3 regions of the Pseudoalteromonas sp. N1230-9 genome follow, and region 2 is predicted to be linked to each of the others. Evidence: predicted binding sites of a transcription regulator. Region 2 holds the regulator's gene; each other region holds the start of a gene.
What was found. The regulator NrdR, encoded in region 2, represses ribonucleotide reductase genes. The targets are predictions, from matches to a motif close to AAACACNANATNTNGTGTTT.
Positions count from the first base shown of each region.

Region 1: nrdG (anaerobic ribonucleoside-triphosphate reductase activating protein) is a predicted target of NrdR. The motif match lies at 6,026-6,045, and genes of this name have one in related genera.
Region 3: nrdA (class 1a ribonucleoside-diphosphate reductase subunit alpha) is a predicted target of NrdR. The motif match lies at 3,999-4,018, and genes of this name have one in related genera.

Region 1 covers NZ_CP090419.1:569,502-577,254, forward strand. The annotation lists gene LY624_RS02740 (NnrS family protein) at 1-711, shown strand, start outside; gene LY624_RS02745 (putative zinc-binding protein) at 865-1,305, shown strand; gene LY624_RS02750 (HesA/MoeB/ThiF family protein) at 1,322-2,065, opposite strand; gene LY624_RS02755 (alginate export family protein) at 2,249-3,439, shown strand; gene LY624_RS02760 (NarK family nitrate/nitrite MFS transporter) at 3,738-5,210, shown strand; gene mog (molybdopterin adenylyltransferase) at 5,275-5,820, opposite strand; gene nrdG (anaerobic ribonucleoside-triphosphate reductase activating protein) at 6,047-6,499, shown strand; gene nrdD (anaerobic ribonucleoside-triphosphate reductase) at 6,504-7,753, shown strand, end outside.
Region 2 covers NZ_CP090419.1:827,738-835,490, forward strand. The annotation lists gene thrC (threonine synthase) at 1-1,158, shown strand, start outside; gene LY624_RS03910 (hypothetical protein) at 1,207-1,575, opposite strand; gene glyA (serine hydroxymethyltransferase) at 1,869-3,125, shown strand; gene nrdR (transcriptional regulator NrdR) at 3,234-3,683, shown strand; gene ribD (bifunctional diaminohydroxyphosphoribosylaminopyrimidine deaminase/5-amino-6-(5-phosphoribosylamino)uracil reductase RibD) at 3,686-4,825, shown strand; gene LY624_RS03930 (riboflavin synthase) at 4,830-5,483, shown strand; gene ribBA (bifunctional 3,4-dihydroxy-2-butanone-4-phosphate synthase/GTP cyclohydrolase II) at 5,525-6,640, shown strand; gene ribH (6,7-dimethyl-8-ribityllumazine synthase) at 6,732-7,196, shown strand; gene nusB (transcription antitermination factor NusB) at 7,212-7,622, shown strand; gene thiL (thiamine-phosphate kinase) at 7,667-7,753, shown strand, end outside.
Region 3 covers NZ_CP090419.1:1,716,369-1,724,121, forward strand. The annotation lists gene LY624_RS08035 (YaeQ family protein) at 1-140, shown strand, start outside; gene yfaE (class I ribonucleotide reductase maintenance protein YfaE) at 137-409, opposite strand; gene nrdB (class Ia ribonucleoside-diphosphate reductase subunit beta) at 409-1,539, opposite strand; gene nrdA (class 1a ribonucleoside-diphosphate reductase subunit alpha) at 1,610-3,895, opposite strand; gene LY624_RS08055 (HAD family hydrolase) at 4,288-4,962, opposite strand; gene ubiG (bifunctional 2-polyprenyl-6-hydroxyphenol methylase/3-demethylubiquinol 3-O-methyltransferase UbiG) at 4,962-5,672, opposite strand; gene gyrA (DNA topoisomerase (ATP-hydrolyzing) subunit A) at 5,849-7,753, shown strand, end outside.

The sequences.
Region 1 (7,753 bases), 260 kb from region 2:
GGTGTCGTTTTAGGTGTATTTGAACTGTATCAACATGGTTATATGTCTGCAATTTTATTAATAACATTACTAATGAGTGTACTCGGCGGACGGGTTATTCCGTTTTTCACTGCAAATGCAACACAGACTAAAAAGGTGGTGGGAAAGGCTTGGTTAGAAATTGCTGCGCTAGGTAGTACATGGGGAATGTTCTTTTTATATTTTTGTGGACTCATTTATTACATTGCAGATGAAGTCGTGGGCGTACTGTTTGTTATTTGTGCTCTATTGCATTGTTTACGAGCTGCACGTTGGCATTTCTTTAAAACATTATCTATTCCTTTACTTTGGAGTTTGCATTTAGCGTATTGGTTTATCCCGTTAGGTATTCTGTTAATGGGGACTGCTTATTTATTTGAGTTGTTATCAATTTCAACCGCTTTTCATGCTCTTACAGTTGGGGCTATGGGAAATATGATCTTAAGTATGATGTCGCGGGTGAGTTTAGGTCATACGGGTAGAAAATTAATTGTTAAACATGCCATTATTTTTGCATTTGGCGCCGTATTAGTTGCTGCATTACTGCGTGTTTTTGGAGTGCTAATTGATGCTGAGTTAACTTTATACTTCATTTCACTTTCAGTGATCACTTGGTGTATTGCTTATGGTCTATTTAGTTTGGTCTATTTTCCTGTCTTAACTCAACCAAGAGTTGATGAGCAGAGTAAGTAATGACTTTTACACAGTTGATTTAACGCTTTATAGGTAGCGTTCTATACCTCTTTTATGATGATGTGTTTTTTGCCCACATTGATGTGGATCAAGTTTACTTTGTGACGTTATTACTAAGCTGCTCTTTCCCGTTTCAATTGAGTAAGGAAAACGATGAAGCAGCAATTACCTGTTTTATTAACGTGTGCTGGTATGTGCCACGAAGCTGAGTTAGCAGAAGATATTGCACAGAGTTTATATCAGCAAGGAAAGGTCGATAAAGTGTCCGTTGTAGCAATTACTGCAGGCTCGTTTATACATCAGCAAAAAGTAAAAGAAGCATCCAGTATTGTGGTGTTTGATGGTTGCGCTCTTAATTGCGCGAAGTTAAGTTTAGACAAGTTAGCGATTAGTGATGTGTATCATTTCGATATCTCAAAGCTCTTGCAAAAAGTATCATGTGTTGGAGAAAAGCCATCACTGCTTGAATCCTTACAAGTTACACAAATGATTAACCACACGCTTTTCTCTGTGTTACCTAAACAATATTCATTAGGTAAAGGCAAAGGTGCATCTGAAGATATTATTGCTATTTTCCCATGTGCAGACCGTTAAAGTTAATTCGTTTACTTTAACGGTCTGCACATACGTTGCACTGCGGATTTTTCTTAATTTTAAACGTTTGAAAAGCGAGTTGATGGGCATCATAAAGAAGCAGTGAAAGCGAGCTGGGCTCTATATTTAGTAAGCTTTTAATTGCTTCAGTTGCTTGCAATGAACCTATTGTTCCGACAACGGGTGAAAGTACGCCAGCTTCCATGCAGCTTAGTGAAGGCTCTTTAAAGAAGCTCGCCACACAGGCATAGCAAGGGTCATCGTCGCGCATAGGAAAATGAATAACCTGTCCTTCCATTCTAATCGCTGAGCCTGAAATTAGCGGTATTTTCTTTGACCAGCATAATGTGTTTAGTAAAAGTCGGGTTTGAAGGTTATCGCTACAATCAATGACAACATTAACTGAATTTAAAGTGGGCTCATCTGAGTGATCAAACTGCTTATTGAAGGTATTGATCTCTACTTGGCTATTTAATTTGGCTAATTGCTGTTTTGCGGTTTCTACTTTTGAATGACCCACGCTTAATTCGGGGTAGAGTATTTGTCTCTGAAGATTGGTTATATCAACGGTATCATGATCAAAAATAGTGATCTTACCTATTCCTGCGGCGACTAAATACTGCAAAACAGCACATCCTAAACCACCCGCTCCAACAATTAGGGCATGGCTATTCATTAAGGTTTCCTGACCTTCTTCCTGAACTTCTGGCAGTAAAATATGGCGGCAGTAACGCATCGTATTCGAGCTATCAAGTTGCATGTTTTCATCCTTCTTCTCAACGGTAGTACAAGCCTACATTAAACAGAGGAGGAGCTGTTATACCTCTTTGTGGGTGGTCATGGTTATGGTGGGTAAGGTTATGAAATTATTGATTTAAATCAAAATTTGCTAGAGGGGCAGATGTAAGCTAAGCGCAACTTAAATGCATAGCAAGGTAATGACATGAAAACACAATTATCAATTTTAGCATCGTTAGTAACAGTCGGTTTAAGTACGCACGTAAACGCCGTTGAGAGTGATGGTATTCAGAGCATGTTAAAGAATGGCCAAGTGCAGGGGATGTTGCGTTATAGATACGAAAATGTTGAGCAAGATGGATTAGCTGAACGAGCTCATGCTTCAACATTATTAACGCGCTTTAATTATAAAACAGCCACCTTAAAAGGGGTTTCAGCTCTGTTAGAGTTTGATAATGTCACGCAGCTAGGTAACGACAACTACAATAGCACTGTGAACGGAAAATTAGATCACCCTGTTGTGGCTGATCCAAAAGGAACCGAAGTAAATCAAGCAAGCTTACAATTTAAAAATGAACAGTGGCAAATTACTGCTGGCAGACAACGTATTAACTTAGATGACCAGCGATTTGTAGGGGGAGTTGCTTGGCGTCAAAACGAGCAAACATTTGATGGGTATCGAGTCATTTATAAGCCGACATCTTCAATAAAGTTTGATTATAGCTATATATATAATGTTAATCGTATTTTTGGTGAAGACAGTCCAAACAGTGATTTACATGGAAAGCTACATTTTGGTAATGCGTTATTTCAAGTCAGGCCAGAATTTAATATGAGTGTTTTTGCATATCTTTATGATTTTGATAATGCACTCACTATTTCAACACAAACAATTGGCTTACGCGCTACGGGACAGTTTTCAGAGTCACTTTCTTACACTTTGAGTTATGCCATGCAGCAAGACTATGCTGACAACCCTCAGTCATTTGATGCAGACTACTTTTTAGCTGAGTTTAAAGGCAAGGTTAATCAGGTAGGTTGGAAGTTGGGTTATGAATTGCTGGGCTCTGATAATGGCATCAGTTTTACCACACCTTTGGCAACAGGGCATAAGTTTCAGGGTTTTGCAGATAAGTTCCTGAATACGCCTAATGTCGGTATTGCAGATCTTTATTTTGGGATTAATGGTGAATTAGCCAAAGTGAAACTATCAGCGACGTATCACCGTTTTGAAAGTGACGAACAAAATACTGACTTTGGTGATGAGCTTGATGTAACAGCACTGTACCCAGTATCGAAGGACTGCAATCTATTGTTTAAGTATGCGCACTACAATGCGGATGAGTTTGCAACAGATACTGATAAGTTATGGGTTATGTTAACTCATAAGTTCTAGCCTTTATTTTTAACTGACTACTGTACCCTGCAATTCAAAAGCCTCTTCGGAGGCTTTTTTTGATGATTAATAAAACCTATCTACTTTTATTCAGTTTTTTGCGCTGTAGGTATAAAGCTCCTCCTAAATGGGTAGTGAGTATAGGTGGGTAAAGAGATCGTGCTTCAAGGCAGAAAAAATAAGGGAGTAGGTCTGTTTTTGTTCACCTTAAAGTAACTGTTATTCATTGATTTGCATCAATTCTTTTTAATCTTGCCAACCGAAAATGATGTCAGTAACCCTATCTTTGGAGAAGACAATGGCAAGTGAAAAATTTAATATTTTTTCTTTTCGCGGAAAAATGAAAGTATTACATCTAAGCTGGCTCGCATTTTTTATTACCTTTTTTGTTTGGTTTAATTTTGCCCCCTTATTGCAAGCGGTAAAAACAACATTAGGTCTAACAACCGAACAAGTTAAAACCTTACTTATTTTGAATGTGGCGTTAACGATCCCTGCTCGGGTGATCATTGGCATGCTAACAGATAAATATGGTCCACGATTAGTTTATTCATGCTTGTTGGTTATCAGCTCGATACCTTGTTTTATGTTTGCTTTTGCAGATAGCTTTTTACAAGCTGCTATTGCACGCTTTCTACTTGGTTTTATTGGTGCTGGTTTTGTTATTGGCATTCGTATGGTATCTGAATGGTTCCCACATCATGAGTTAGGTACCGCAGAAGGCATTTATGGGGGATGGGGGAATTTTGGGTCAGCGGCTGCGGCTTTTTCACTTCCTACCCTTGCATTAATTTTTGGTGGTGATGATGGCTGGCGTTATGCAATAGGTGTGACGGGGCTTCTTAGCCTTATATTTGGATTTATTTATTATGCTAACGTGACTAATACACCTAAAGGCTCAACCTACTTTAGGCCAAAAAACTTGGGGGCAATGGAAGTCACATCAAAAGGTGATTTTTTTCTACTTTTAATCATGAAAATTCCAATGTATGCAGCGCTGGCTTTGTTAACTTGGAAGCTCTCACCGAGCGGTGTCGGTATGCTAGATGCAAACATTGTTAACTTTATTTATGGTGCATTGGTTGTACTCTATTTATTTGAAGTTAAAAAAGTATGGGCAGTGAATAAAAACGTATTCGAGCAAGAAGTGCCAGAGCTACATCGTTATAGTTTTAAGCAGGTGGCCGTGTTAGATATTCTTTACTTTACTAATTTTGGTTCAGAATTAGCGGTTGTTTCAATGTTGCCACTCTTCTTTGCTGATACTTTTTCGCTGGACCCTGTTATGGCAGGGATGGTTGCTGGTGCTTACGCATTTATGAACTTAATGTCTCGCCCTGCGGGTGGTTTTATTTCTGATAAATTTGGTCGAAGAACAACATTGTTGATCTTAACAGCGGGCCTTGCTGCTGGTTATTTTCTAATGGGGATGGTTAATGCACAGTGGCCGTTATGGCTTGCCGTTGTTACAGCTATGGCATGCTCGTTCTTTGTTCAGTCGGGTGAAGGAGCTGTCTTTGCTGTTGTTCCCTTAATAAAACGTCGCTTAACGGGACAAATAGCAGGTATGACAGGAGCGTATGGTAATGTAGGAGCCGTAACGTTTTTAACCGTTTTATCATTAGTCGATTACGCAACCTTTTTCTATGTCATTGCAGGGACAGCTATGATTGGTTTTGTCACTTTGTTCTTTATGGATGAACCAAGAGGGCAAATAGCTGAAGTAAGAGAAGATGGCACCGTTGAATTAATTGATGTCTCACATAAATAAACATTAATGTATTTAAAAGCCAGCATAACATTATGCTGGCTTTTCTCATTTATATAGTGTGGTTTTAGCCCTTAGGTCTAAAAACCTGAATGACAGAGTCATCACATTCCAAATAAGGCCCCTCAAGTAAATCAATACAATAGGGAATAGCTGGGAAAACGGCATCAAGGCATTGACGAATTGCTTTTGGCTTACCCGGTAAATTGATAATCAACGAACTGTCTCTGATCCCCGCTGTTTGTCGAGAGAGTATCGCTGTTGGCACGTATTTTAAGCTTTCTAGACGCATTAACTCACCAAAACCTGGCATCATTTTGTCACATACAGCTTCTGTCGCTTCTGGGGTCACATCACGTTTTGCCGGACCTGTTCCACCTGTTGTAATGATCAGAGCGCATTTTTCGTTATCTGCAAGGTTACATAATGCATTTTCTATTAAAGGTTGCTCATCTTCTACAAGTTGATAGCAAGCTTGCCACGGCGAGCTTAGATAGCTATCTAATGCTTCAACAATACTTGGCCCTGATAAATCATCATATTGCCCGCGGCTAGCGCGATCACTCACGGTTAAAATACCAATTTTTGTTGTCATACCTGTCTCACTGTTCATTTATTTATGGGCACTTTAACAAAGCCATAGCTAAAGATAACTCCTCCTTAGTAGGTAGTTCTTGCTCGAGTTAAACCAAGGCTTAGTAATGAATTATAACTACCTATTTTGTGCGTAAATTGACCGTGTGATTTATTGATTTAGATCAATAAACGAATTGGCATTAAATACCTCAAATACTATATATTGATTCAAGTTTAATTTTTAACACAATATATGGTGTTTTATGTTTAAGGTGCTAAAGCCACAGATTTGTTTTCAAGAAGTGCCTAATGAGGTGGCTCTTGGTTTTATCTGTACGGGCTGTCCTCTTAAATGCCGTGGTTGCCACAGTGTTGATACATGGGATCCAAAACAAGGAGAAGACTTAACTAAGGCACGTTTTGAGGCTTGGATCGCACGCTATAGACAATTAATAACATGCATTGTTTTCTTCGGTGGTGAGTGGCAAGAGCGTTGTTTAATTAGTTACTTAAAAATAGCTAAACAACAGAGGCTAGCAACCTGCTTGTATACGGGGCTAGACGACGTATCTCATAGCTTGAAAGCCGAGCTTACTTACTTAAAAACAGGCCCTTATATTCCCGAGTATGGTGGGCTTGCAAGTCGTACTACTAACCAAAAGTATATTGAAGTTGCTAGCGGAAGATTACTTAACTCATTATTTTTAAAAGGATAACAAGATGTCTTTACTTACCTTAGAACAGTTAAAAGAAAAAATGCATTTCATACAAAACTATACGCAGGCAACAAATGCTGCTGATGGCTCTACAGTGGATGCAAACGCCAATGTGACATTAAAGAATGTAGCAACACTGGAGTCTGAAATTATGAAAGACTACTTTATTCAAGTTAATCGTTCACAAGTTGCTGGCAAAATAAAAGAGCTTTATGGCGAACAGTTGAGCCAAGAGTACATTAGGCAAATAGAAAACCATGAAATCTATGTTCACGATGAAACCAGCTTAAAGCCATATTGCACATCAATTACTATGTATCCTTTTTTGCTGGATGGCTTAACTAAACTAGGTGGAGAGTCAAAAGCTCCTAAGCATTTAGAATCATTCTGCGGTAGCTTTGTTAATTTGGTTTTTGCTATTAGCGCACAATTTGCAGGGGCAGTTGCCACGGTCGAGTTCTTAATGTATTTCGATTATTTTGCCCGAAAGGATTATGGCGATAATTATTTAACGACTCACCCACACGCTATTAAAAATCATCTTCAACATGTGGTTTATGCACTAAACCAACCTGCTGCAGCAAGAGGTTATCAAAGTGTGTTTTGGAACATCTCTTTGTACGATGTTGAGTACTTTAATGCAATGTTTGGTCATTTTGTCTTTCCAGATGCAACGCCTGCTAACTGGCCGACCGTAAAAGGCTTACAACAGTTCTTCTTGGACTGGTTTAATGATGAGCGCAGTAAAGCTATTTTAACATTTCCCGTTGTTACAGCTGCAATGCTTGTAGAAAATGAAGCACCTAAAGATAAAGAGTTTGCGTTAATGTGTGCAAAAAATCTGAGTGAAGGTGGGTCGTTCTTTATATATCAATCTGAAAACCCTGACTCTTTAGCATCTTGCTGCAGACTCAGAAATGAAATTAATGATCACAGTTTTTCATATAGCCTTGGAGCGGGTGGGGTTGCTACAGGCTCAATCAATGTCATCACTTTAAATATGAATCGTTTAGTTCAGGATAATCGTGACTTAAAAGCAGAAGTCGAGAAAATTCATAAGTATCAAATAGCTTATAGAGCTTTAATGGAAGAGTATTTTCAAGCAGGGATGTTGCCAGTTTATGATGCAGGATTTATCTCGTTCAAAAAACAGTTTTTAACAGTGGGCATTAATGGTTTAGTTGAAGCAGCCCAATATTTAGGATTACAAATAAATACAGGCGATGCATATAAAAGCTGGGTTAAGGAGCAACT
Region 2 (7,753 bases):
GCGTTACTAGATTTGGACTTTGTTAGCCGTAGCAGCAAGATTTTATCGCACCTAATTGGTGATGAGCTGCCAGCAGATACCGTTGCTCAGATGGTGCAAAATGCCTTTAACTTTGATGTGAAATTAGTTGAAGTAGAAAAAGACATTTATTGCTTAGAGCTATTTCATGGTCCAACGCTTGCGTTTAAAGACTTTGGTGGCCGTTTTATGGCTGAATGTCTTGCGCAATTTAACCAAGGCGAAAAAGTCACGATTTTAACGGCTACATCAGGCGATACAGGAGCTGCGGTTGCCCATGCCTTTTACAACAAGCCAAATATTGATGTCGTGATCTTATACCCGAAAGGGAAAATATCACTGGCGCAGCAAAAGCTATTCACAACGTTAGGTAATAACATTCACTGCTATGCTGTTGATGGTAGCTTTGATGATTGCCAAAGCATGGTAAAGCAAGCGTTTTTAGACGATGAAGTTAAACAAAAGCTTGGTCTAAACTCTGCTAACTCAATCAACATCAGTCGTTTAGTTGCACAGGTTTGCTATTACTTTGAAGCCATTGCTCAATTACCTAAAGAGCAACGTAGTAAAGCGCATATCTCAGTACCAAGTGGTAACTTTGGTAATGTGTGCGCTGCAATGATTGGTGCTGTGCTTGGTATGCCAGTAGCGAAATTAAGCGCTACAACTAACCAAAACGACACTGTGCCACGTTTTTTACAAAACAAAGAGTGGTCGCCTAATGACACGCTTGAGTCGTTATCGAACGCAATGGATGTGAGTAAACCGAATAACTGGCCACGTGTTCAGTTTATGTTGGATAACAAATGGTTTAGCTATGATGATTTTTACTCAAGCTGTGTGGGTGAAGAAGAAACAAAAGAGGTGATGAAAAAAATTCATCAAACGGGTTACATTGCAGAGCCTCATACTGCAATTGCTTATCAAGGCTTGAAAGAAAATCTAGCAGACGGCAGCGCAGGTATCTTTTTAGCGACAGCACACCCAGCTAAATTTAAAGAAAGTGTTGAAGAAATTTTAGACATCGAACTGTCTATGCCGAAACCACTTGCTGATGCATTAGCAAAGCAATGTTTAGCTGAAGATATCAAGTTTGATTATCAATTGCTTCGCACTGAGCTACTCAGTAAACTCGCGTAATATCTATAAAAAAGAGCGGCTAAGCCGCTCTTTTTTATATTGCTTATTTTAATGAAGTAGTGAATGGCTATGACGGTTTAAAACTCGCATAATGAGAATTACCAAAGAGGCGATACACAGTAACACACTGATAATTGAGATTATTTCGTTTTGTGTCCACTGAATTAAAGTGAACGCTGAAATGAATAAAATAAATGGTTTAAATTCATAGTAATAGTGAGATTTCGTTTGTTTTATTCTTTGGCTTGAGTGATCAGTTCTTCTGGCCTCAGAGCGCATACGCCACACATTTGCGCCCATTAAAAACAGTATTATACCGATTAAAGTTGGCACACTATCTTTGGCTAACGTAATACAACTCACCCCGAGAAAGAAGTACACATAAGGGACAACTTCATAAATTGGTTTGGCTAACATGTCTCGCTATCATCCTTGATACTAACTAATACTATAAGATTAGTTGGTGTAAGCGGAAATACAAGTGTCAGCGGCCGCTTTTTTAATTTAGTGACATTTTAAAAATATATGTAATATTTTAAATTTATAAATTTTTGTTATGTATCAATAAAAAAATATCATTATTAAAACACTGTGAAATAAATTCAATCCCTGTTTAAATATGTTCATCTTTACACGATAGGCAAAAGTGCGTTTTAAGCGTACAATATAGCCTTCAAAAAAACACCATACACGTTGCCTTAGGAGACCCCATGTTAGAACGTAGCATGAATATTTCGGATTTCGATCCAGAGTTATTTGCAGCCATCAATAAAGAGACGGCTCGTCAAGAAGAGCACATCGAACTGATCGCGTCTGAAAACTACTGTAGCCCACGCGTGCTTGAAGCACAGGGCTCTCAGCTAACGAACAAATATGCTGAAGGCTACCCAGGCAAACGTTACTATGGCGGTTGTGAGCACGTTGACGTTGTTGAGCAACTCGCTATTGACCGTGCAAACGAATTATTCGGCACTGACTACGCTAACGTTCAACCTCACGCAGGTTCACAAGCAAACGCAGCTGTTTTCCAAGCGCTTCTTCAGCCGCACGATACAGTACTAGGTATGAGCTTAGCTCATGGTGGCCACTTAACTCACGGCTCACACGTTAACTTTTCTGGTAAAACGTACAATGCAATTCAATACGGCCTAAATGAAGAGACAGGCGAAATTGATTATGCTCAAGTTGAAGCACTTGCATTAGAGCACAAGCCAAAAATGATCATCGCTGGTTTCTCTGCATACTCTGGCGTTGTTGATTGGGCTAAGTTCCGTGAAATCGCTGACAAAGTAGGTGCATACTTATTCGTAGATATGGCTCACGTTGCTGGTCTTATCGCAGCGGGTGTATACCCAAGCCCAATCCCTCACGCACACGTTGTTACTACAACAACTCACAAAACATTAGCGGGTCCTCGTGGCGGTCTAATCGTTTCTGCATGTGGTGATGAAGAGATTTACAAAAAGCTAAACAGCGCTGTATTCCCTGGTGGTCAAGGTGGTCCTTTATGTCACATCATCGCTGCTAAAGCGGTTGCTTTCAAAGAAGCATTACAACCAGAGTTTAAAACGTACCAAGCACAAGTTGTTAAGAACGCTCAAGCTATGGTTGAAGTTCTTCAAGAGCGTGGCTACAAAGTTGTTTCTGGTAAAACAGACAACCACTTATTCCTTCTTGACCTAATCGATAAAGATATCACAGGTAAAGATGCTGACGCTGCACTAGGTAATGCAAACATCACAGTTAACAAAAACTCAGTACCAAACGACCCACGTTCACCGTTTGTAACGTCTGGTCTTCGTATTGGTTCTCCGGCGATTACTCGCCGTGGTTTCAAAGAAGCTGAGTCAAAAGAGCTTGCGGGCTGGATCTGTGACGTACTAGACAACATCAACGATGAGTCTGTACAAGCAGAAGTAAAAGAGAAAGTGAAAGCTATCTGTAAAAAATTACCAGTTTACGCTTAATTACTGGTTAAACCGTAATTAAGATAACAATAGCGTTGTTTTTTGCTATTATAAAGGCCGCTTACTAAGCGGCCTTTTTTTGTTTTTTATAAACGGAAGTTGAACCCTATGCATTGCCCTTTTTGCACCGCAAAAGATACCAAAGTAATTGATTCTCGACTTGTTGGCGGTGGTCACCAAGTGAGACGTCGACGTGAATGTAACGAATGCCATGAGCGCTTTACCACCTTTGAAGGCGCTGAACTTGTGATGCCAAGAGTCATCAAGCAAGATGGTAGCCGCGAACCATTCAATGAAGACAAGTTACTGAATGGCTTGCATCGCGCTTTAGAGAAACGCCCTGTTAGCACTGAGCAGGTCGACGAAGTCGTTAATATCATTAAATCTCAACTTCGTGCCACCGGTGAACGTGAGATCTCTAGCCATTTAATTGGCGAGTGCATCATGGAATCACTAAAGAAACTCGACAAAGTAGCTTATGTGCGCTTTGCATCGGTTTATCGTTCATTTGAAGATATTCGCGAGTTTGGTGAAGAAATCGCTCGTTTAGGTGATTAATCATGTCGTTTACGGAGCTTGATACTGCTTACATGACGCGTGCCATTGAGCTTGCTAAGCAAGGTCGTTTTACTACGACGCCAAACCCGAATGTTGGCTGTGTTTTGGTTAAAGATGGCGAAATAGTCGGTGAAGGGTTTCATCAACTCGCAGGGCAGGGCCATGCTGAAGTGAATGCCTTGGCTGTAGCTGGCGACAACGCGAAAGGCGCCACTGCCTATGTGACTTTAGAGCCTTGTAGTCATTATGGACGCACTCCACCTTGTGCCGAAGGTTTAAAAGCAGCGGGTGTTAGCAAGGTGATTGCCGCTATGGTCGACCCAAACCCTGCGGTGAGTGGTCGCGGCCTACAAATTTTAGCCGACGCCGGTATTACCGTGGCATCTGGTTTACTTGAACAACAAGCGCGCGATTTAAATAAAGGTTTTTTAAAGCGTATGGAATCAGGGTTGCCATATGTGACTTGTAAAATGGCATGTAGTTTAGATGGTAAAACTGCGCTAAATAACGGCCAAAGTAAATGGATAACAGGCTCTAAAGCACGCCAAGACGTGCAAGCGTTTCGTGCCCAAAGTTGCGCGATACTCACTGGCGCAGATACGGTTATGACCGATAATGCAAAACTGAATGTTCGCATTGAAGAGCTTCCATTTACCATGCCAACCTCGCTGCCTTTGCGCCAGCCGACCCGAGTCATTATTGACTCACAAAATAGGTTAACCTCAGAACTCGCTTTATTTAGCATTGAAAGTCCGGTGATTATTTTTACCACGTCGCTTGATAATCAGCATAAATGGCCTCACTTTGTTAAACACGAAGTAGTGCCAGCAGTTAATAATAAAGTTGATTTATCGGCGGTTTTAAAGCGTCTTACTGAACTACAATTTAATCATATTTGGCTCGAAGCGGGTGCAACCCTTGCTGGGGTGTTCGCAGAGCAAGATTTAATTGACGAATACATTGTTTATATTGCCCCTAAGTTAATAGGTGATATGGGCAAAAGCTTACTAAACTTTGCAGAAGTCACTTTGATGAGTGATATCACTGAGCTGACCTTTACTGATACAGTGATGATTGGTGACGACATCCGTATAACCGCGAAAAAAGCAAAGCAAGCCACATATATTGAAAATAAAGAGTAACACTATGTTTACTGGAATAATTGAAGCAACAGGTAAAATTGTTGAACTAACACAAAAGCAAGGTGATCTAGCTATTCGTATCCAAAGCACTAATTTGGATATGAAAGACGTCAAGCTCGGTGACAGTATTGCCACCAACGGTGTGTGTTTAACGGTTGTCGCTAAATATAGCGATGGTTTTAGTGCTGACTTATCAAACGAAACAATCAGCTTAACTGGATTTGCACATTACAAAAAAGGCCAAACAGTTAATCTCGAAAAAGCCATGCAACCACTTTCTCGCTTAGGTGGGCACTTGGTATCAGGCCATGTTGATGGTATTGCGACGGTAGAAAGTATTAGTCCTAACGCTCGTGCAACAGAGTATTGGCTAAGTACCAACAGCGATTTAATGAAATACATTCCGTACAAAGGTTCGGTATGTATTGATGGTATTAGCTTAACGGTTAACGAAGTCGAGCAAAATCGCTTTAAGTTGACGATTGTTCCACACACCGCTGAGCAAACAACGATTGCAGAATTTCAGGTGGGTACTCAGGTGAACTTAGAAGTTGACCAGATTGCTCGCTACTTAGAGCGCCTAATAAAAGGGGCTGAACAACCTTCCCGTTCAGACATATCAATGAGCTTGCTAGCACAAGCTGGCTTTATTAAATAAGCACGGATAGGTCTAATTAATCATACTCTCATGGGCACATTATGAATTTACACAGCGCGCAAGAAATTATCGATGACATTAAAGCCGGTAAAATGGTTATTTTAATGGACGATGAAGACAGAGAAAATGAAGGCGATTTAATCATCGCAGCAGAACATATTAGTGCTGATGCCATCAACTTTATGGCAACACACGGCCGTGGTTTAATTTGTTTAACCATGACACAAGAGCGTTGTCAGCAGTTAGAATTACCACTTATGGTCAAAAATAACGGTGCTGCCTTTTCAACTAATTTCACTATGTCAATTGAAGCGGCAAAAGGTGTAACAACCGGCATTTCGGCGGCCGACCGTGCACGCACAGTGCAAGCGGCTATTGCTAAAGGAGCCGTGCCTAGCGATATCGTTCAACCAGGGCATATTTTTCCGATTATGGCGCAGCCAGGTGGCGTGTTAACACGTGCAGGTCATACTGAAGCAGGTTGTGATTTAGCGCGTTTAGCGGGTCTTGAGCCTTCATCAGTGATTGTTGAAATTTTAAATGCAGATGGCACCATGGCACGTCGCCCTGATCTTGAAGTATTTGCGAAAGAGCATGACTTAAAGATTGGCACCATTGCGGATTTAATCGAGTACAGAAACCTAAACGAAACCACCATTGAGCGCGTTGCTAAATGTAAACTGCCAACCGATCACGGTGAGTTTGATTTAGTGACCTACAAAGACACTATTGATGGTCAACTTCATTATGTTTTACAAAAAGGTGACGTATCTAAAGATGAGCCAACGTTAGTACGTGTTCACTTACAAAGTACGTTTAATGATATTTTGCTCTCAGATCGCAATGCTGACCGTAGTTGGGGTTTATCTGATGCAATGGCTTATATTGCTAAACATGATGGTGTATTAGTGATTTTAGGTAAACAAGAGTCAACCGAAGAGCTTGAAGCAACAGTAAAAGCATTTGCCGCTGAAGATGTGGGTGAAAATGTCAGTCATCGTAAATTCCAAGGTACATCGCGTACGGTGGGGGTCGGCTCTCAGATCCTAGCTGATTTAGGTATTGAAAAGATGCGTTTAATGAGCCGTCCGAAAAAGTACCATGCGTTATCTGGTTTCCACTTAGAGGTGGTTGACTACGTTGAGCCGCAGTCTTAATTAACTAGGCTACTTTTATATTTTTGTGGTATTATGCGCCGTAATTTTTGCGCAATCGCAACCGCTTAAACTTATTTTTTAGGGTTATTAAATGAAAATTATTGAAGGTAACAAATACGCACCAGGCAAAAAATTTGCCATTGTCATTTCTCGTTTTAATGACTTTATTGGTAGTAGCCTATTAGCAGGTGCTGTTGATGAGCTTAAACGCACAGGTGGCGTATCTGACGACGACATTACTGTTGTTTACGTACCAGGTGCCGTTGAATTACCTTTAGCAGCAAAACGCGTTGCAGCAAAGAAAGAACACGATGCAATCATCGCTCTAGGCGTAGTGATCAGAGGTGGTACACCACACTTTGATTTAGTCGCTGGCGAATCAAACAAAGGTCTTGCGCAAGTATCTCTTGAGTACGATATCCCGGTTGCATTTGGCGTATTAACCACTGAAAGCATTGAGCAAGCAATTGAGCGCGCAGGTACCAAAATGGGTAATAAAGGCGGCGAAGCTGCTTTAGGTGCGCTTGAAATGGTTAATGTGTTAGACAAAATTTAAGTTTAAGGAATCTCTGTGAAACCAGCAGCAAGACGTAAAGCACGTATCTTAGCACTTCAAGCCGTATACTCTTGGCAGTTAAGCGGTAACCCAATTGCTGATATTGAACAGCAAATGTTAATTGAAAATGATGTGACTAAAATCGACGTCGAATATTTCAAAGACCTAGCACGCGGTGTTGTTGTTAACTGTAAGCAATTAGATGAAATCGTTGCACCACATTTAGCACGCCCAGCTGATGAGTTAGACATGGTCGAAAAAGCAATTTTACGTCTGTCTGGCTACGAGCTGAAATTCCGTGAAGACGTACCTTACAAAGTAGCAATCAATGAAGGCATTGAGCTTGCGAAGATGTTTGGTGCTGAAGACAGCCATAAATTTGTTAACGGTGTACTTGATAAAGCAGTGAAAGAGCTGCGCAAGTAATCAACCCCGTAAAGGAGAGCCGGCTTGGGCCGGCTTTTTTGTGTATGAAGGAATTTGAATTAATCAATCGTTACTTTAAAGGTCGCGGCATTATTCGTCGTGATGTAAACCTTGGAATTGGTGACGATTGT
Region 3 (7,753 bases), 890 kb from region 2:
CCTTCGATCATCAATTTATCGATGATTTAGCGTCGCACCTAACTAAAAACCTACAGTGGGATGTCACTATTGATGAGCATGCAATCAGTGTTGCAGATAAGCTTGGTTTTTATCAGAGTAAGCAATTAGTGTGGCATTAAAGCTCAATGGTTATCTTACCATTGGGCTTACTGCAACATAGTAAAACTTCGCCTTCTCGCACAAAAGCAAGCGGCTCTTGATTATACTTGACGCTCCCTTCAACTAATTTTGCACGGCATGCACCGCAGTAACCTTCTCGGCATTGGTAGGGGACATCTATTTTTTGTTGTTCTAGGCATTCAAGGAGAGATGAACAGCCAGAATCAAACTCTACATTCTGGCTGTCTGTTCCTGCAAGGATAACCTGTGCAGTGGTGTTAGTGCTCATTACAGGTCGAAGTCACCAAAGTCAGATGCATCAACTTGAGAGTCGATTTGACCAACTAAATAAGAGCTAATTTCAGCTTCTTGAGGGGCAACTTGTACATTGTCTGATACCAACCAAGAGTTGATCCAAGGGATAGGATTGCTCTTACTTTCAAACTGAGCAGGTAAGCCTACCGCAGTCATACGTGCATTAGTAATGTATTCAACGTATTGGCATAGGATATCTTTGTTAAGACCAATCATAGAACCATCTTTGAACAGGTATTCTGCCCAATCTTTTTCTTGCTCAGCAGCTTCGACAAACATTTGAATTGCTTCTTCGCGGCATTGTGCAGCAACGATCGCCATTTCTGGATCGTCCTTACCATCTTGCATAATGTTCAGAATGTGCTGCGTGCCAGACAAGTGCAGTGCTTCATCACGGGCGATTAGCTTGATGATTTTCGCATTACCTTCCATTAATTCACGCTCAGCGAAAGCAAATGAACACGCAAAACTTACGTAAAAACGAATGGCTTCTAGGATGTTAACCGACATCATAGCAAGATAAAGCTGCTTTTTAAGATCAAATAAGCTTACTTTAATTTCTTTCCCATTAATAACATGCTTACCTTCACCATATAAATTATATAGCGATACCATGTTGATTAAGTCATCATAGTATTTAGTAACCGCATCAGCACGCTCACTGATTTTTTCATTGCTTACAATATCATCGAAGATAAGCTCAGGAGATTGCGTTACGTTACGAATAATATGCGTATAAGAACGGCTGTGAATAGTCTCGCTGAATGCCCATGTTTCGATCCATGTTTCAAGCTCAGGGATTGATACAATAGGTAGTAAGGCAACATTTGGAGAGCGACCCTGCACACTATCAAGTAGTGTTTGATATTTTAGGTTACTCAAGAAAATGTGCTTTTCATGATCAGGAAGCGCTTGGAAATCTAAGCGATCTTTACTTACGTCAACCTCTTCTGGGCGCCAGAAAAACGATAATTGTTTTTCGATTAGCTTTTCGAAAATAGGGTACTTTTGTTGATCGTAACGTGACACGTTTACCGTTTGGCCGAAAAACATCGGTTCTTGTAATTGGTTATTATGGTTTCGACTAAAAGTTGTATATGACATAGTGATTTCTCAAAAAACAGTCAGGACAAAGCGGGCTAATGAGCCCGCCTTTGTTATGTTATTAATTTAATTAGATTTTACAAGCGCCGCCTGCACAACTGTCATCTTCAACCTCGGGTGTCAACTCATCTTGAGAGTCAGATGCACCGTCACGGGTGTTGTGATAGTACAGGGTTTTAACACCGAGTTTATACGCAGTTAGTAAATCTTTTAATAGCACCTTCATAGGTACTTTACCGCCTTCGTACTTAGATGGATCATAGTTCGTGTTTGCAGAGATCGTTTGGTCAACGAATTTTTGCATAATACCAACAAGTTGTAAGTAACCATCGTTTGAAGGAATATCCCACAGTAGCTCGTAGTTATCTTTCAGATTTTCATACTCTGGTACTACTTGCTTTAAGATACCATCTTTACTTGCTTTAACACTGATATGACCACGTGGTGGTTCAATACCATTTGTTGCGTTAGAGATTTGCGATGATGTCTCTGAAGGCATTAGTGCAGACAGCGTCGAGTTACGCATACCGTGCTCTTTAATGCTTTCGCGTAATGAATCCCAGTCTAAGTGAAGTGGCTCTTCACAGAACTGATCTAAGTCACGCTTATAAGTATCTGTTGGCATAATGCCTTGAGAATACGTAGTCTCGTTAAATTTCGGACATGCACCACGTTCTTTCGCTAATTCATTTGACGCTTTCATTAGGTAATATTGAATTGCTTCAAATGTTTTGTGAGTCAGCGCATTTGCACTGCCGTCTGAGTAACGCTTGCCATTTTTCGCTAAGTAGTAAGCAAAGTTAATTACACCAATACCTAACGTACGACGACCCATAGTCGCGTTTTTTGCTGCTGGAACAGGGTAGTCTTGGAAATCAAGTAAGTTATCAAGCGCACGAACCGCAAGTTCAGCAAGCTCTTCTAATTCCTCAAGTGATTCAATTGCACCTAAGTTAAACGCAGACAAAGTACACAGTGCAATTTCGCCTTCTTCATCCATTACATTGCTAAGTGGCTTAGTTGGTAATGCAATTTCTAAACATAGGTTAGATTGACGAATTGGTGCCACAGTCGAAATGAACGGGCTGTGTGTATTACAGTGGTCAACATTTTGTAAGTAGATACGACCTGTGCTTGCACGCTCTTGTGCAAACATTGAGAATAACTCAATCGCTTTAATACGTTTTTTGCGAATTGACTCATCTTGCTCGTACTTGATGTATAGCTCATCAAACTTCGTTTGATCTTCAAAGAATGCGTCATATAGACCAGGTACATCTGATGGGCTAAATAAAGTGATATAATCATCTTTAATTAAACGGCTGTACATTAATTTGTTGAACTGTACACCGTAGTCAAGGTGACGAACACGGTTATCGTCAACACCACGGTTGTTCTTAAGAACTAATAAGTTTTCAACTTCTAAGTGCCATAATGGGTAGAATAGGGTTGCTGCGCCGCCGCGTACACCACCTTGTGAACAGCTTTTAACCGCTGTTTGGAAATGCTTATAAAACGGGATACAACCTGTGTGGTACGCTTCACCGTTGCGGATTGGGCTGCCAAGCGCACGAATGCGACCCGCATTAATACCAATCCCTGCACGTTGCGAAACATACTTAACAATCGCAGACGATGTCGCATTAATAGAATCTAGGCTATCACCACACTCGATAAGTACACATGAGCTGAACTGGCGCGTAGGCGTACGCACACCGGCCATGATTGGTGTTGGTAATGAAATTTTGAATGTAGATACTGCATCATAAAAGCGCTTGATGTAGTCAAGACGCGTCTCTTTTGGATAATCAGAGAATAAGCTTGCAGCAACTAAGATATATAAAAACTGTGCACTTTCGTAAATTTCACCAGTAACACGGTTTTGAACCAAATATTTCCCTTCTAGCTGTTTTACAGCAGCATAGCTGAAGTTTAAGTCGCGGTTGTGATCAATATAAGAATCTAACTCATCGATTTCTTGCTCGGTATAATCAACAAGTAAGTGTTGATCATAACGTTTGTCTTCAACTAATTTCGTGATGTGATCGTATAAGCGTGGTGGCTCAAATTGGCCGTACGCTTTTTTACGTAAATGGAATACAGCTAATCGAGCAGCAAGGTATTGGTAGTCAGGCGTATCTTTAGAGATCTGATCAGCTGCCGCTTTGATGATAGTTTCATGAATGTCATCGGTACGAATTCCATCGTAAAATTGAATATGTGATTTTAATTCAACTTGCGAGACAGACACGTTATTTAGACCTTCGGCGGCCCAGGCGATCACGCGATGGATCTTATCTAGATCAAGTGACTCTTTACGGCCGTCACGTTTGCTTACAGATAGCTGTTGGTTCATAGTCTTGCCTGTATTCCTTGGGAAATTATATTTTTAGTGAAAACTTATTCTTCAGTATAATTTTTATTATTAAACACTAGATTGTGTGAATTGAATAACATTTAGCCACAATATCTGGTGTTCTTTAAATTGCAGATCACAAGATAGTGTGGTCTGCGATCATTTGCAAGGGACAGAAATGCCCCTATTTGTGGATAACTATTGGATAAGCACATTGTGTTAGTGAGCATTAACCTTTGACCATTCATTGATGATGAAATTTGTAAAAATCAACTCAAGATCTAGAAAATTTACCGTTTTTAAAAATAAATTTTGACTGTTTTTTTTATCGTCAAAGAATGCTCAAAACTCAAACCGATCACAATATATAGTATCTAAATTTAAATATAGCACTATATATGGTTAAATCCATCAATAGGCGAATGCCAATTGAAATCAGCTTGCCAATCCAGAGCAGCATCAACACTGGGTATATAGCCCCATAAAGCAGTAGCACTATACATATTGGCTGCTTTTGCTGCTTGGATATCACGTTCAGCATCACCGATATACAAACAACGGCTCGGATCAACGTCTAAGATCTCAGCAGTGTGCAGTAGTGGATCTGGAGATGGCTTAGCCACGTCTAGTGTATCTCCGCTCACCACAGCCATAGCATTACTTAAAGAAGGGATTGCTTTGACTAAGGGCTCTGTTAAAAAACTAGGTTTATTAGTCATAATGCCCCATTTAATGTCTTTTTGTTCAAGTGCAACTAAGAGCTGCTCTATACCCTTAAAACATTTACTGTGCACAGCAATATCTGCGGCGTAGTAGTCAAGAAGCTGCTGGCGCAAGGTGAGCTGTTCAAGTTCGGGCCATTTATCACCAAAGCCTACTTCTAATAATGCATTTGCACCATTAGAAGCAGCGGGGCGATAAACATGCTCAGCAACAGGCGCCACATTGGCATCAGCTAACACACGGTTTAATGCGCCACCTAAGTCATCTGCGGTATCGAGTAGTGTGCCATCTAAATCAAAGATAAAGGCATCGAAATCGATAGAGGGTGTTTGTACACCACTCATCAGGCTAGTTTCTCAAAGTGAAGAATGTAATTAACACTGACATCATCATTTAAGCTGTACTGCTTAGAAAACGGATTATAGGTAAGGCCTGTACTGGCTCTTACTTTTAACCCCGCTTCCTCTGCCCACGCAATAAGCTGAGCAGGTTTTATAAACTTCTTATGGTCATGAGTACCTTCGGGCACCATTTTTAAAAGCTTTTCAGCGCCAACAATGGCAAATAAGTATGCTTTCGGGGTTTTATTTAATGTTGAAAAGAATACATCAGCACCTGGTTTGGCAAGTTCTGCTACAGCACGAATAATAGAAGCAGGATCTGGAACATGCTCCAGCATTTCCATACAGGTGATCACATCAAAGCGAGCAGGATGCTCAGCCGCAAACTCTTCTGCGGGTACTTTAATATAATCAACGGGCACGCCGGTTTCCAAACTGTGTAGTTTGGCAACGGTTAAAGGCTCTTGACCCATATCGATGCCGGTCACTTTTGCGCCCATACGTGCCATGCTTTCACTTAAAATGCCGCCGCCACAGCCAACATCTAAGGTTTCCTTATCAAATAAGCCGCCCACTTTATCGGCAACAAAATCCAAGCGAAGAGGATTTATTTCATGAAGAGGTTTGAACTCTCCGTCGCGATCCCACCAACGTTCTGCGATGGCTTCAAACTTTGCAATTTCTGCATTATCTACATTTTGATGTTCGGTCATAAAAAACTTCCTCGTCAATCTGAGGCCATTATATAGGGGTAAATTAATAAATCGCAAAGATTTAGCGCCTGTAAATCTAAATAAATTGTGATAGCATGGTCTGGAAATAATAACTAAAGCTCTGAAGACGGCGCTTTGCCTCTTTATGAGTCAATACTGAAGGAATGTGAAATCAAATGACTGATCTCGCCAATGAAATTCTGCCAGTCAATATTGAAGATGAATTAAAAAATTCCTACCTTGATTATGCGATGAGTGTAATCGTAGGACGTGCATTGCCAGACGTACGTGACGGCTTAAAGCCAGTTCACCGCCGTGTTCTATTCGCAATGAACGAACTCAATAATGATTGGAATAAACCTTACAAGAAATCAGCACGTGTTGTTGGTGACGTAATCGGTAAGTACCACCCACATGGCGACAGCGCGGTATATGACACCATCGTTCGTATGGCGCAGCCTTTCTCATTACGCTATATGCTAGTTGACGGCCAAGGTAACTTTGGTTCTGTTGACGGTGACTCTGCGGCAGCAATGCGTTATACGGAAGTCCGTATGGCGAAAATGTCACATGAATTATTAGCTGACTTAGAAAAAGAAACGGTTGATTACGTACCTAACTACGACGGTACTGAGCAAATTCCTGACGTATTACCTACAAAAGTACCTAACTTATTAGTGAACGGTTCTTCAGGTATCGCGGTTGGTATGGCAACAAACATTCCGCCTCATAACTTAACAGAAGTTATCAATGGTTGTTTAGCGCTTATTCAAAACCCTGATATGTCAATTGCTGACCTTATTGAATATATCCCAGGTCCGGATTTCCCGACTGCGGCGATTATCAATGGTAAAAAAGGCATTGAGCAAGCGTACTTAACCGGTCGTGGTAAAGTATATATCCGTGCTCGTGCTGAAATCGAAGTTGACGAAAAAACCGGTCGTGAAACAATCATCGTTCACGAAATCCCTTATCAAGTTAACAAAGCGCGTCTTATCGAAAAGATCGCTGAGCTTGTTAAAGATAAGAAGATTGAAGGTATTAGCGCACTACGTGATGAATCAGATAAAGACGGTATGCGTATCGTTATCGAAATTAAACGTGGTGATGTTGGTGAAGTAATCTTAAACAACCTTTATGCACAAACTCAGTTACAAACTGTGTTCGGTATGAATATGGTTGCACTAGATAACAACCAACCTAAGTGTTTCAACCTTAAAGAAATGCTTGAAGCGTTTATCGTACACCGCCGTGAAGTTGTTACACGTCGTACCGTATTCGATTTACGTAAAGCCCGTGACCGTGCTCACACGCTTGAAGGTTTAGCGATTGCCCTTGCGAATATCGACCCAATTATCGAACTTATTCGTAAGTCACCAACACCAGCAGAAGCAAAAGCTGCTTTAACAGCACGTTCTTGGGAACTAGGCACTGTTAAAGCAATGCTTGAAAAAGCTGGTGAAGATAACGTAGCACGTCCTGATTGGTTAGCGGCTGATTTAGGTATCCGTGACGGTCAATACTATTTATCTGAGCAACAAGCACAAGCAATTCTAGACTTACGTTTACACAAGCTAACGGGTCTTGAGCATGAGAAGATCTTAGACGAGTACCAAACACTCCTTGATCTAATTGCCGAGCTTTTACACATTCTTTCAAGCCCAGAGCGTCTAATGGAAGTTATCCGCGATGAGCTAGTAGAAATTAAAGAGCAATATGGTGACGAACGTCGTACTGAAATCAGTGCAGCAGCTCACGATATTAGCCTTGAAGACCTAATTAATGAAGAAGACGTGGTAGTAACGCTTTCTCACGAAGGTTATGTTAAGTATCAACCATTATCTGATTACGAAGCACAGCGTCGTGGTGGTAAAGGTAAGTCAGCAACGAAGATGAAAGATGAAGACTTCATTGAACGTCTATTGGTTGCTAACACACACGATACAATCCTGTGTTTCTCAACGGCAGGTCGCTTGTATTGGCTTAAAGTATATCAGTTGCCACTTGCAAGCCGTGCAGCGCGTGGTAAGCCAATTGTTAACTTATTACCACTTGAAGCTGATGAACGTATTACTGCTATC